Regions from separate parts of the Shewanella sp. Actino-trap-3 genome, predicted to be linked through region 1. Evidence: predicted binding sites of a transcription regulator. Region 1 holds the regulator's gene; each other region holds the start of a gene.
The links. The regulator MetJ, encoded in region 1, represses methionine synthesis genes. The targets are predictions, from matches to a motif close to TAGACGTCTAGACGTCTA.
Positions count from the first base shown of each region.

Region 2: a site for MetJ is predicted at 2,007-2,024, ahead of metE (5-methyltetrahydropteroyltriglutamate--homocysteine S-methyltransferase). Genes of this name have one in related genera too.
Region 3: a site for MetJ is predicted at 1,275-1,292, ahead of msrA (peptide-methionine (S)-S-oxide reductase MsrA). Genes of this name have one in related genera too.
Region 4: a site for MetJ is predicted at 919-936, ahead of metK (methionine adenosyltransferase). Genes of this name have one in related genera too.

Region 1 covers NZ_PJCE01000001.1:3,771,955-3,775,486, reverse strand. Annotated here, with positions in the region: gene metB (cystathionine gamma-synthase) at 1-662, opposite strand, end outside; gene metJ (met regulon transcriptional regulator MetJ) at 872-1,186, shown strand; gene CXF80_RS16260 (sulfite exporter TauE/SafE family protein) at 1,262-2,008, shown strand; gene CXF80_RS16255 (c-type cytochrome) at 2,326-2,655, shown strand; gene CXF80_RS16250 (DUF3373 domain-containing protein) at 2,806-3,532, shown strand, end outside.
Region 2 covers NZ_PJCE01000001.1:2,253,462-2,256,993, forward strand. Annotated here, with positions in the region: gene metE (5-methyltetrahydropteroyltriglutamate--homocysteine S-methyltransferase) at 1-1,943, opposite strand, end outside; gene CXF80_RS09575 (LysR family transcriptional regulator) at 2,097-3,002, shown strand; gene CXF80_RS09580 (HDOD domain-containing protein) at 2,982-3,532, opposite strand, start outside.
Region 3 covers NZ_PJCE01000001.1:1,071,230-1,074,761, forward strand. Annotated here, with positions in the region: gene astE (succinylglutamate desuccinylase) at 56-1,087, opposite strand; gene msrA (peptide-methionine (S)-S-oxide reductase MsrA) at 1,315-1,794, shown strand; gene trxB (thioredoxin-disulfide reductase) at 2,052-3,005, shown strand; gene CXF80_RS04580 (GNAT family N-acetyltransferase) at 3,251-3,532, opposite strand, start outside.
Region 4 covers NZ_PJCE01000001.1:4,084,752-4,088,283, reverse strand. Annotated here, with positions in the region: gene tkt (transketolase) at 1-193, opposite strand, end outside; gene metK (methionine adenosyltransferase) at 967-2,118, shown strand; gene CXF80_RS20555 (GNAT family N-acetyltransferase) at 2,240-2,920, shown strand; gene CXF80_RS17785 (hypothetical protein) at 2,939-3,295, opposite strand.

The DNA of each region.
Region 1 (3,532 bases):
AATTCACCCATTTCAGCATCTTTAGCCACCACAGCGCCACCCACCACATCACTGTGACCATTAATGTATTTAGTGGTTGAGTGAATAACAATGTCAGCACCCAATAACAAGGGTTGTTGTAATATTGGCGATAAAAAGGTGTTATCTACCGCCACTAACGCACCGACATCATGGCAGGCTCGGCTAATAGCACTAATATCGACCACCCGCAGCAGTGGATTCGATGGCGTTTCTAACCAGACCATTTTCGGTTTTTGGGCAATGGCTTGGTTCAATGCTTGTGCATCAGTTTGATCAACAACCAACAACTTAAATTGACCTTTTTTAGCCAAATGCGTAAATAGGCGATAACTACCACCATAACAATCATGCGGCACCACTAATAAATCATCTGGACCAAGTAAGCTAGTCACTAAGGTAATGGCGGCCATGCCGGTGCAGGTCACTACGCCTGTTGCACCTTGCTCAAGTTTGGCCAGCGCGTCACCTAAAATACAGCGGGTCGGATTACCCGATCGGCTGTAATCAAACTCGCGCGGATTGTTGTGACCATCGAAGGAATAATTGGTTGATAAATAAATTGGGGGCACTATGGCGCCATGCTGTGTGTCTGTTTCAATACCCTGGCGAACGGCCAATGTGGCGCTTTGATGCTTAGTCATAATTGACTCCTAAAAATGTCACAAACACACAAAGAGATGTCTAGACGTCTAAATCTACCGAAGAGATCTTCATCCGTCAACAAAAATAGACGCTTAGACGTCTAAACATCAAGAAATCTATTTGCATCGAGATTAAATATTCGCAATAATTTGACTAGAGAGTGTAACGGTTTAAAATCTGCACCGTATTTATCGTTAAGGGTAAGTTAATGACTGAATGGAATGGCGAATATATCAGCCCATATGCCGAACACGGCAAAAAAAGTGAACAAGTAAAAAAGATAACAGTTTCTATACCTCTAAAAGTACTAAAAATACTGACAGATGAGCGTACCAGACGCCAGATAAACAATCTGCGTCATGCAACCAACAGTGAACTGCTGTGCGAAGCATTTTTGCATGCGTACACAGGTCAACCTTTGCCTTATGATATTGATTTATCAAAAGATCAACCTGACAGCATTCCAAGTGAAGCGAAAAAATTAATGGATGATATGGGGATCGAGTGGGAAGAGCTCGAATAATTCACTGGTTAGTGATTACCTCACAAACTGTTAAACTGCCCTTTTAAGAAGCAGTGATGTTTTTAACGAGAATTTATGATGCCATTTATCGATCCAACAACCTTGATACTGGCATCAGTTATCGTATTTTTTGGCGCACTAACCCAAAGCTTAATTGGTTTTGGGTTAGCCGTTGTTGCCAGCCCGCTGCTGTACATTGTTAATCCTCAATTAGTCCCAGTGCCTATTATTGTCATGGGTTTTGCTATCTCTGCCATGACACTTTTTCGAGAGCGCGGACACTTACAGTTTAATGGTCTGCAATATGCGCTATTAGGCCGTATTCCTGGGGGATTCTTAGGTGCTGGATTATTATTGTTTGCGCCCCAACCCATATTAGGCTTAATTATTGCGGCTATTGTGTTTATTGCCGTGATCCTGAGTACCTATCGCGTTACCGCACCAATAAATCGCAGCAGTTTATTTATCGCCGGGGTATTTTCGGGCATATTTGCTAATATCGCTGCCATTGGAGGTCCACCAATGGCTATATTGCTTGCAGGCAAAGATGCCAGTCAATTTCGCGCCGCATTATCAGCATTTTTCGTGTTTAGCTCATTAATTGCGCTAGCTATTCTAGCTGTTGTTGGCTTAGTAGAGCTCAAGCACTTATGGTTATCACTGTTGTTATTGCCTTCAGTGATTGCGGGCTACCTTGTCGCTGGCCGATTAATTGGCCGCATCGATAAAGACAAAACCCGTATGGCGACATTAATATTATGTAGCATTAGCGCAACAATATTGGTCATCATGTCGGTCAACACATTAATCTCTGCTAATTAATCTCTGCCTATTAACAGCCCCTTTTTTTTATCGCATACGATTCAGACATAAACAACAACACATTCTTATATGTGGCCGAACATCTATCATTACCTAGTACCATGTTACCTAACAAAATTTTATCCTCTGCACAATAGATCTGCATCACAGTTGTTCATTAGATTTTTTTCAATTAACTTTTTTTCAATTAGATTTTTCTCATGAATATGATCTACTTCAAATTAACAGTACCTACTTTTAGGTAACATTCTTTACAGCAAAGAAATAGACATAAGTTTGCAAACACACCAACCATAAAAAGCCTTATAGAGGATAAAATGATGAACACATACGTTAAACTTGGTATCGCAATCGCCATTGCATTATCACTCGGTAGCCAAGTAATGGCAGCCGATGGTGGTAACCCTAAAAAAGGCAAACACCTGTACAAAAAAGAATGTAAAGCGTGCCACAGTGTCAATAGTGAAGGCGTAGAACTCACTCCAATGACAAAAACCATGAGCCAGTGGGATCGATTTTTTACCCGTGACATGCACAAAGCTAAACCCGCCATTTTTGAAGCCTTATCAGAAAAAGACCTGAAAGACATTCAACAGTTTTTGTATGATCACGCAGCTGATTCAGACCAACCAGCAACCTGCGGTTAAATCATCAATGCTGAGCACCTTTTCGTCCTAAGCGAAAATATCAGCCAATAAACAAACCGAAAAAAATAGTGGGGCTTAGCCTCAGGGAAACTTACACCAAAAAATTGCCAAATTGAACTGACCATTTGGTAATTAACGGAGAGAAATACCATGAGAACTCTCATCTCAATATTAGTTGCCAACGCTCTTTTTATGAGTAGTGCAAGCCTAGCGGCAGACACTGATTCGCAAAAAATTGCCGACCTGAAACAACAACTTGCCAGCGTTACCGATGATCTTGACTACTTAAGCTCGCGGGTTGACAAAACCGAGCGTCATACGGCCTTAGATAGAGTCGCAATCACAGGTGATTTTAGAACCAAAGCACATTCATTACATTATCAAAATGTCACTTGGAACCCAGCCATGAATGTCAATTTTTCTGACTTTGGCGCTAAAGCCATGTCAGGAGTATTTGGCGATCCTAATAGTGCCACTTCACCATTAGGCCAAATGATGATGGCTAACCCTGATTTAGCCAGCGCGTTTCAAAGCGGTGCGCTAAATGGCGTTATGCCAATGCTGTTAGGTCAAAAAACTCAACAAGATATTGATAACGATATATTTTATACCACGCGGTTGCGCCTAAACATTAATGCTAAAGTATGGGATAACGTCAGCTTTGCCGGACGCTTGACCATGTTTAAGAGCTGGGGAGACTCTAGTGGGGTTAAAGTGTTTGACTCGTGGAACTCATTCACCATGGACGGCACCAGTAGCGGCAGCACCAGTGGTGATGAATTAAAAGTAGAACGCGCCTATTTTAACTGGAAAGACATTAACGGTAGCGGCACGTACCTTTCTATCGGACGTCGCCCCTCAACGTACGGCCCACCAA
Region 2 (3,532 bases), 1.5 Mb from region 1:
TGGATTTGAGTTGCATCTTCAACACCTGCAGCCGATAACTTAAACGCATCCACCGCCCAGGTTAAATAATCTGCCCATTGGCTTTGTTTAATCGGTAAACCTTCACGAAATGCTGGCTCATCAATTTGAATAATGCCAATACCTGCGCTTTCTAAATCGACCACTTCGTCACGTACTGCTAATGCAAGTTGGTTGGCAATATCTTTACGAGGAATATCTTCACGAGCGAACGACCAATGTAAAATGGTCACCGGACCCGTTAGCATGCCTTTAACGGGCTTGTCGGTTAAGCTTTGCGCATAGGTAGCCCAGTCGACCGTCATTGGTTTTGGACGAGACACATCGCCATAAATTAACGGTGGCTTAACGCAACGAGAACCATAACTTTGCACCCAACCAAATTGAGTAAACCCAACACCGTCTAATTGTTCACCAAAATACTCCACCATGTCATTACGCTCAGCTTCGCCGTGGACTAGCACGTCGAGACCCAATTTAAGTTGACGAGAAATGGTGTCTTGAGTAACTTGCTCAAGCTGTGATCGGTAATCAATGTCATTGATTTCGCCTTTACGCCAGCGACTGCGTAACCCCCGAATGGCTGGCGTTTGCGGAAATGAACCTATGGTGGTTGTGGGTAATAATGGCAGCGTTAACTTTTTTTGTTGGGCAATGATACGGCGGGCAAATGGACTGTCACGTTCAAAATCATCCGCGGTTAACTGCGACACACGTTCAACAACCTGTTGATTAGCTGCTGCAGCTTTTGCCAAGCGGCGTTGCTGGCAACGATCAATAATCGCTTGGCTAGTTGCTGAACCTTGCCCAACGATTAATTGATAAATTTCGTTAAGTTCAAATAATTTTTGTTTCGCAAAAGCTAATTGGCCAAGTAATGGCGTAATTAATTGGCTTTCAACCTCGACATCCACAGGACAATGCAACAATGAACATGAAGGTGCAATCCACAAACGATCGCCTAACCTGGTCGCTAATTCGGTCACTTTATCAGCAATCAAATCAACATCAGCAGCCCACACATTGCGACCATTAACCACTCCGACAGAAAGTACCTGTTGACTAGAAAGCGCATTAACAAACACATCAAGCTGTTCTGGCGCGCTGACTAAATCAAGATGTAGTCCCTCAACCGGTAATGCACTCACCAATGCTTGATGATGGGCAATAGAACCGTAATAACTGGCGAGTAAAATATTTAGAGATGCTGGCTTTTGTTGCGCTAACGTTTGATAACTTTGACGAATAGCTTGCTGCCACTCATCGGTTAAGTCTGCCGCTAATACCGGTTCATCAAATTGCACCCAACTCACACCTTGGGCTGCAAAACGAGACAAAATTTGCTGATAAGCAACCAGTAACGGCGGTAATAACACCAACTTATTAAACTCAGTGAGGCTTTTAGATAAGTATAAATACGTCACTGGACCGAGCAGCACAGGTTTTGCTTGATGACCTAATTGCTGCGCTTCTGTAACATCATCAAACAGTTGGTCGTAGGCTATTTCGAACGCTTGATCAGCGCTCAATTCTGGCACTTGATAATGGTAGTTAGTATTAAAAAACTTGGTCATTTCTGCCGCACACGCATGTTGGCCGGTTTGCGAACGGCCACGAGCCACGCGAAATAAGGTGTCAATATCGACAGGGGCTTGGCTGCCATCAGCTTGAGTGACCCGATGACGAGCGGGGATCACATTTAAGGTCGCACTCAGGGTTAACACTTGGTCATAATAAGCAAAATCCCCTACAGGCAGTAATTCAACACCTGCATCTGCTTGCCACTGCCAATGGGTGCGTTTTAATTCACAGGCAACGTTTTTCAACTCCGTTAATGTGGCTTCACTGCGCCAATAGCGTTCTAAAGCAAACTTCAATTCACGCTGACGTCCTATGCGAGGAAATCCTAAACTTGAAATTTTCATACTGTTTTCCTTTTCATTAAGCAAAAATTTATACCATTTATGCAGAAAATTTGCATAGGCGTCTGGACGTCTAGAAGTTTATTGTGTTATTCTGTTGTCAAGCAATCGAATTGATTTCATCAAATAGTTGAGCAAGATTCATGTGGAGAGAAAATGATAGAGCTTAGACACCTTCGTACCTTGATGGCGTTAAAGGAAAGTGGCAGTTTAGCGGGTGCGGCTAAAAAACGATTTGTCACCCAGTCGGCGCTTTCTCATCAAATAAAAGAGTTAGAGACACGGATTAACTCAAGTATTTTTGTTCGTAAGAGTAAGCCGTTAACCTTTACTCATGAAGGCTCACGTCTGCTGAATTTAGCAGAAGAAATCTTACCGAAAGTGATTGCAACCGAGTCGGATCTTAAACGCGGTTTAGAGGGTGAAAGCCAACAGCTTAAGCTCGGCATTGAATGCCACAGTTGTTTTCGTTGGTTAATGCCCGTTATTGAGCAATTTAAGCAACATGCGCCAGCGGCTCAAATTGATATTTCAAGTCGTCACTTATTTGATTCACTCAATGCATTGCAGACGGGGAGTTTAGACATAGTGTTAACCTCAGATCCAGTGCCGGGACACAGCGTCGCTTACCAGCATCTATTTGATTTTGAAGTTAAATTAATTGTAGCCAGTGATAACGCATTAGCTCAACAAGCGTTTGTAACGCCAGCCCAATTGGCAAAGCAAACCTTAATTAGTTACCCCGTGCCGTTAGCGCGTTTAGATATATACAAACACTTTTTAGAGCCCGCGGGTATTGAACCTGGCGAGCAAAAGCAGTGTGATTTAACCTCAATGTTATTGCAGCGTGTTGCCTGTAATGACGGCATAGCAACCCTGCCAACTTGGTCTATCAGAGAAAGTCAGGGGCTGAATCTTACTGCGGTTAAATTAGGGGCAGAAGGACTAAAACGTCCATTGTTTGGTGCTTATCGCCGCGATGCCACTAATGCAAATTTAATCCAAAAGTGGCTCGAACTTGTAGCAAATGAAGGCATAATACTACAGCGGGTTGATCAGTAATTGTCGTTTAGATAACACGCGTCGAAGCACAAGTCCTGGAGAATCAGGGTTTTGTGTTTGGCGTAAGTTATGGGCAATTAAAAATTCATCGCGTAAATCATCATCCAAACCTAATGACTCAAATGCATCAAGTGATAACTGTTGTTGTTGCTTATCAATCAGTGATTTTATTACTGTCAATGATACGGGCCGAGATAACTCAGCATTTAAATAAGCAAAAGCCGTTAGCGCAATCACCTGACCAAACACACTAAATAATGCTAATGTTTGCATTTCATCCGCATCAATTTTAGTACCAACACCGATTTTATTATCTTCACGTAACTGTACTATACAATCCATCGCAATTATTTCATTTAAGGCCCAATAGCCTTGGACTAATTTTTTGTACGGTTCTGAAAGCTCATCAAGCCGTTCTTTAAGATAAAACGAAAACGCATAACGATAGATGTTCACTTGGCCTAAACGGATTAAGGCATCCTTGACACTTCGGCTTTTGGTCGATATCACCCCTGCTGTTTGTGCGGTAT
Region 3 (3,532 bases), 2.7 Mb from region 1:
ACTCTAACGGTAAATGCATTTTACTCACGATTAACATGTATATATTGCTTTACGGCTATACGATTGACTCATTCGGTGCAGGCACTAAACATAACACTGTACGCTGCCCTATCGGCACATTCGCATTAGGAAACACAATCGCTTCTTGTGGGTGTTCTACTTTAATCTCTACACCACCTTCGGTCGCTAGCACTTCGCCCTCGCTAAAGGCACTGAAGTTTTCGGCATCACCGGCAAAGCTAAAGGCAAAGTCTTCAACATGCTTATTGATCGAGCGAGACACCTTATATAAGTTGACCTTGGAAGAGTCGAACTCAACAGGCGCTAACGCAGTTTCGGTGATCAGCTTTTCAAGCATAGTATGAGTTTGAGTAAAACGACTCATGTCATTTTGCCCAAATGGCATCACCTTACCTAATTCAACCGTGAAGGCATCTGCTTGAAATTGCTGTGACGAATAATAACTAAACGTCGTTGTGGGTTCATGATGAAACAACATGGTATCAACACCACATGCCGCTAAAAACATGATTTGCTCCGCGCTAAAGGCTCGCCCTGGTCGGTATGGATAAATAGCAAATTTTTCATGCTTTGATGCGCGGATGGCGGTATGTAAATCGTAATGTATGCGTTGATGTTCGCTATTGGCGTTAAAAAAGTCGGCGACATGTTGCTCTAATGCTTTGGCGCGGTGACGTTCTGGATGAGTTAAACCCTCACCTTTTGAGTGCGCGCCACTGAACAGACGGTTCATGTTTTCGTGAATAAAACGGGTTCGATTAATGATGGCCGCAGGATTACCTATTAAGAATAAACACCGCTGTTTAGCGATAATTTTCTCACTCAACAAATCATGAATAAGTTGATTACACATTTCAATTGGCGCGGTTTCATTACCGTGGATAGCACTGGATAGTACAATGTCTTTGGTCGAATTTTGGCTCGGGGTAAACACAATGACACCCGTGTCGAGTACATCAACATGAGTATGTGTCCCTAACATAAAATCAAAAAAGCCATCTATTTTGTCGGGATTGGCTAAAGTGTAAGCTAAAAAATCTTTTTCTTTCAGTAGATTAGATAACACAAACAACTCCTTGTATGCTTTATTATGCGGCATGATTAAGTTAGCCATTGTGCACCACTTAACATTAATTGCCTGTTTTTATCGGCGGATTCTAACATAGCCAAACATTATTTTATTGGTGGCATATGTTAGATTTATTTATTAATAAAAGTTTGCTTGCAAAACATCTCAATATTCAACACAATTATAGCCATCTAGACTTCTGTAAATTATTTTAAGGGTATGTCATGGCGTTAGCAACATTTGGTGCAGGTTGTTTTTGGGGTGTTGAATATTTTTTCCGTGACATTAACGGCGTCAGTAACGTAACTTGTGGCTACATGGGTGGCCAAGACAGTGCGACAACATATAAAGAAGTCAAAACCGGTTCAACCGGTCATGCTGAAGTGGTACAAGTTGAATTTGACCCGCAAGTAGTCAGTTTTGACGATTTATTGGACGTGTTTTGGCAGAACCATAATCCAACCATGTTAAATATGCAGGGCGGCGACATTGGTACCCAATATCGAAGTACTATATTTTTCCACGATAAACAGCAAAAGGCCGAAGCTGAAAGCTCTAAGCTGGCGCTAGCGCGCAGTGGTAAATGGGGACAGCGTCATATTGTGACCGAAATTGTACCAATACAAACATTTCACATTGCCGAGGAATATCATCAAAATTATTTAGAAAAAAATAATTTACCAACATGTCACTTGGTTTATTAATCCCGTTGAGCAGATATAGGGGCTGTTTATAATTTAAATTTGCCCTGCTTATAACTGAATACAGCTCCATTTATCGGTAAATATTACTTTTTACAATAAGTGATTCGCTTTAGGCTAGTTCGCTTGCCTAGAACCAGTTATTGACATAATAGATAACCCCAATCGATTTCTTACACTCAACTTCACTTTACCCGCCGTAGTAAATTCCATACAATCTCATTCATATTGCTTAGGGCATGTTATCGGAGAACAAAATCATGAGTGAAGCTCGTCACGTTAACCTACTAATTTTAGGTTCTGGCCCTGCCGGCTATACCGCTGCAGTTTATGCTGCACGTGCTAATTTAAAACCTGTGATGATCACAGGCATGCAGCAAGGTGGGCAATTAACCACGACTACTGAAGTTGAAAACTGGCCAGGCGATGCAGAAGACTTAACCGGCCCAGCATTAATGGAACGCATGCAAAAACATGCAGAAAAGTTTGATACTGAAATTATTTTTGACCACATCAACGAAGTAACCTTAACTGAGCGCCCTTTTCGTTTAAAAGGCGATAATGGCGAATTTACTTGTGATGCATTAATTATTGCTACTGGTGCTTCAGCTAAATATTTAGGGCTTCCTTCTGAAGAAACCTTTATGGGTCGCGGTGTGTCAGCGTGTGCGACTTGTGATGGCTTCTTTTACCGTAACCAAAAAGTTGCAGTGATCGGTGGTGGTAACACCGCGGTTGAAGAAGCACTTTATCTAAGCAATATTGCTTCTGAAGTTCACTTGGTTCACCGCCGTGACAGTTTCCGTTCAGAAAAAATTCTGATCAACCGTTTAATGGACAAAGTGGCTAACGGTAATATCATTTTACATCTCGACCAAACACTTGAAGAAGTCACTGGTAACGAAATGGGTGTAACGGGTCTTAAAAAGAAAAGTACTAAAGACGGTTCAGTAACTGATTTAGACGTTGCGGGTGTATTCATCGCCATCGGTCACAGCCCAAATACGGGTATTTTTGCTGACCAATTAGAAATGAGTCATGGTTACTTACAAGTAAACAGTGGCTTACAAGGTAATGCGACTCAAACTAGCATTGAAGGCGTGTATGCTTGTGGCGACGTAATGGACCAACATTATCGTCAAGCTATCACATCAGCCGGTACCGGTTGTATGGCTGCATTAGATGCAGAGCGTTTCTTAGACGCGCAAAAGTAATCTACCTCGCTAACGCTAAAAAAAGAGCAGCTTCGTTTGCTCTTTTTTATTAACTGATAAATGATTTACATCGCTTTATACCCATCAGGCCTCAAGGTGCTTTATCCGGTACCCGCTCGGATGCCAGATAAAGGTGCCACATTTGTTAATGGTCATTCCCTTGTCACTTGTTGCAACGCAGTTGGCGTTACTCTGTTAGGTTTATGCCATTAATCTAGATAAATTATAATAAATTAAATGCCTTTTTAAACTTCTTTTTGATAAAACACTGCTTCGGTATCACCTAATGGATCTCGATGAATACTTTTGTGTTGGAAGGTCATCCCGAGTTTTTTCATGATCGCGATAGACGCTAAGTTTTCTTCTATCGCCACGGCACTGACATGAGTGACCTCATCTACTGCACTCACCACGTCCATGACAGCTTGGGCCGCTTCTGTTGCGTAACCTTTGCCCCAACTTATGTGCTTAAATCGCCACCCTAATTCAAGGTTATGCGGCTGTGCTTGGGTAAAAAAATGCATTGG
Region 4 (3,532 bases), 310 kb from region 1:
CGTTTGATAGTACAAAACGATCGCGATCGACCCAGTTAGGATTAGTTGGATTGTGCTTTAGAAAATCATTCCATAGCACTTCGGCAATATCAGCCATACCCATAGGGGCACCTGGATGACCAGAATTGGCTTTTTGAACCGCATCCATACTTAGGGCGCGAATGGCGTTAGCGAGTACTTTACGAGATGACATGCTCTCTCCTGCTTGTTTGTGAGTAGCTGACAATTGTGAAGTCATATTTTCCCCTACTAGGCGATGTGACGCAAATTAAAATTTCTCACATTGCATATTTATACCCAAACGACCTCGAAAGACAGGATTGTGCATGTCCAGAATTGACCCAGTTCAAGGGTCTAGAAATAGAGCGCCTGCGGCTGCTAGGAGCGGACTCAGTCCTACTAGGGACAGCTTCAGAAACGATAACAAGAGATAACAAGCGAACGCTGCGCTCACGGATAGAGCGGTCTAGCACCTAGGCTCGTGGCTTATCATCTCTTGATATCGCTCGTCACCGCTTGTCATCTCAGGAATAGGGACCGCTTCGCTGCTAAGATTTTATAGCATCAAGCAGCGAAGCGACCTAGTACCTAGCCATATGCTCAAATACCAATGAAGGGCATTGATGAGCTAAGTCATTATTTATTGACAGTCGAGCTTGAAAACAGCGCCATATCAGTCAAACATAACCTTATATCGCCATTTAAAGCCTAATAATCAACCCTGATATTGTTCAATTTTTGGCACTAAAGTGATTATAAAAAACTATAAAAAAATCTAAAATTATTTATAATCAATTAGTTAATTAGCAACGAAGCTAAAAATAGTTATTTTGAATATAAAATATTCATGCATCACTGCACAATTATAAAGTTAAATTCGTATAGGGGGGGTGTTATCAGATTCGATTTCGACTAAAATAGACGTCTAGACGTATATTCAAATGCAACCAACGAGATTTTCCTATTATGGCAAAGCACTTGTTTACCTCTGAGTCTGTCTCAGAAGGTCATCCAGATAAAATCGCCGATCAGATTTCTGATGCGGTATTAGACGCAATACTTGAGCAAGATCCAAAAGCTCGTGTTGCGTGCGAAACATATGTTAAAACCGGTATGGTATTAGTGGGCGGCGAAGTCACCACTTCTGCTTGGGTAGATATTGAAGAAATTACCCGTAAAACCGTGCGCGAAATCGGTTACACCAATTCGGATATGGGTTTTGATGCTGATTCATGTGCTGTACTGAACGCCATTGGCAAACAGTCACCAGACATTAATCAAGGTGTTGATCGCTCAGATCCGGCTGAACAAGGCGCGGGTGACCAGGGCTTAATGTTTGGCTATGCCAGCAATGAAACCGATGTATTGATGCCTGCACCGATCACTTACGCGCACAAATTAGTTAAGCGTCAGTCTGAAGTGCGTAAAGATGGCACCCTACCTTGGTTACGCCCAGATGCGAAAAGCCAAGTAACGTTTGCCTATGACGATGGCAAAATCATCGGTATCGATGCGATTGTATTGTCAACGCAACATCGTGAAGACGTGAAACAAGCTGATTTGATTGAAGCGGTAATGGAAACCATCATCAAGCCTGTATTACCGGCACAATGGTTAAATAAAGACACTAAATACTTTATTAATCCTACCGGTCGCTTTGTAATTGGTGGACCTGTTGGTGATTGTGGTTTAACCGGACGTAAGATTATCGTAGATACTTACGGCGGAATGGCCCGTCATGGCGGCGGAGCATTCTCTGGTAAAGACCCATCTAAAGTGGATCGAAGTGCCGCTTACGCTGCACGTTATGTGGCTAAAAACATTGTTGCGGCTGGCCTTGCTGATCGCTGTGAACTTCAAGTGTCTTACGCCATTGGTGTGGCAGAGCCAACATCTATCAGTATTGAAACATTCGGTACCGGTAAAGTGTCTGAAGAAGTGTTAATCAAATTGGTTCGTCAACACTTTGAGTTACGTCCATATGGCTTAACGGCAATGCTAGATTTGGCACGTCCAATCTACCAACAAACAGCCGCTTATGGTCATTTCGGTCGCGATATATTCCCTTGGGAAGCAACGGATAAAGCTGAAATGCTTCGGGCTGATGCAGGGCTATAATGAAGAAACGAATATCGTCTTAGCCTAGCGACTTTAGGCTAAGCAAAACGATATCAAAAAAAAAACCGCCATTGGCGGTTTTATTTTATCTGATTTATTAGACAATTATTTGATCTCACAAATGGCTCACGTTATGTATCACCCCACTTGGCTAGACACAAAGATAACGGCAAACCACCAGCCATCTGTTGCGACTAAATCCATTGCGGTTAACCCGAGTGCAACTAATCCGACTGCAACTAATCCGACTGCAACTAATCCGACTGCAACTAACCCGAGTGTAACTAATCCGACTGCGATTGAACTCACGGCTATCAAGCACTGTGCCAGTAAACTTTCTGTTATAAAAGCGTGGTCTGCAATCAAATTATTTTATCGTCAGCATATGCCCTATGCTCGATTAGCCCAAAAAGAAGCGGTTGCTGTGATTCATCACCTACACTCTTCTGACACAGATAGCACAGACTTAAACCAGCAAACAATCGTTGCCGCAATAAGAATTAAACCGATAGGCCAATATCAATTGATAAGTGGATTATTAGTCCATCCTCACTATCGTGGCCAACAACTTTCAAGTCAGTTATTGCAATTTATCGCACCCAAATTAACGAGTAGACATTGCTTCTTATTTGCCCACCCCTGGTTAATTGACTTATATCAACGGCAGCACTTTGTGGTGATAGATCCGAGTGCGTTTGCTAGGTTACCGGCAGAGATAATGCAGTTATATCATCGATATCACAGTGAACAACGGCCATTAGTGATAATGCAACTCCATGACGCTGAAGTGACAGCGCCATAAATACGGGGTGATGCTCAGTTAACAATGGTCAAAATGCGCCGTTTCAACACACATAAACGATACTTGCTGCATGGTCATTACCGGCACCACTTTGACACAAATTGACGCCTTATTAATCCGCTCGACTTGGGTAAACAATGTAATCGCTGCATGGTAATCATTGGTTACCCCACAAAATAACCACGTTTGTTGCCAGCACACAAAATATCCCGACTGCTGCAACTGTGGATCATCTTCATCTTGTAAATCAGCTGCAACACACTCAAACGTCTCACTCGCGTCAGTCAATACCGCAGCAATCAGCTTCATATTGTCAAACGCCGATAACCTTAAGCCAAGGTAAGGTAAAAAAAGTGTTTCAAAGTCAGTACTCATAATATTCCTAATAAATAACCTCAGCTCGGGATAGCAAGCGATAATCAAACAACTCTTTGTCCTGCTATCGGTGTTGCATTGACTGACAATAGGGCCACAACTAACACGTCAATGCCCCTTGTTAGCAAAGCCAATGGCCAGTTTGATATTGCAGACTTGAAATAAATCGGTTTTTATCGATATATCCCATCCCTTATACCGCCTTGACGTTAAATAACCACCTTAACGACACAATTG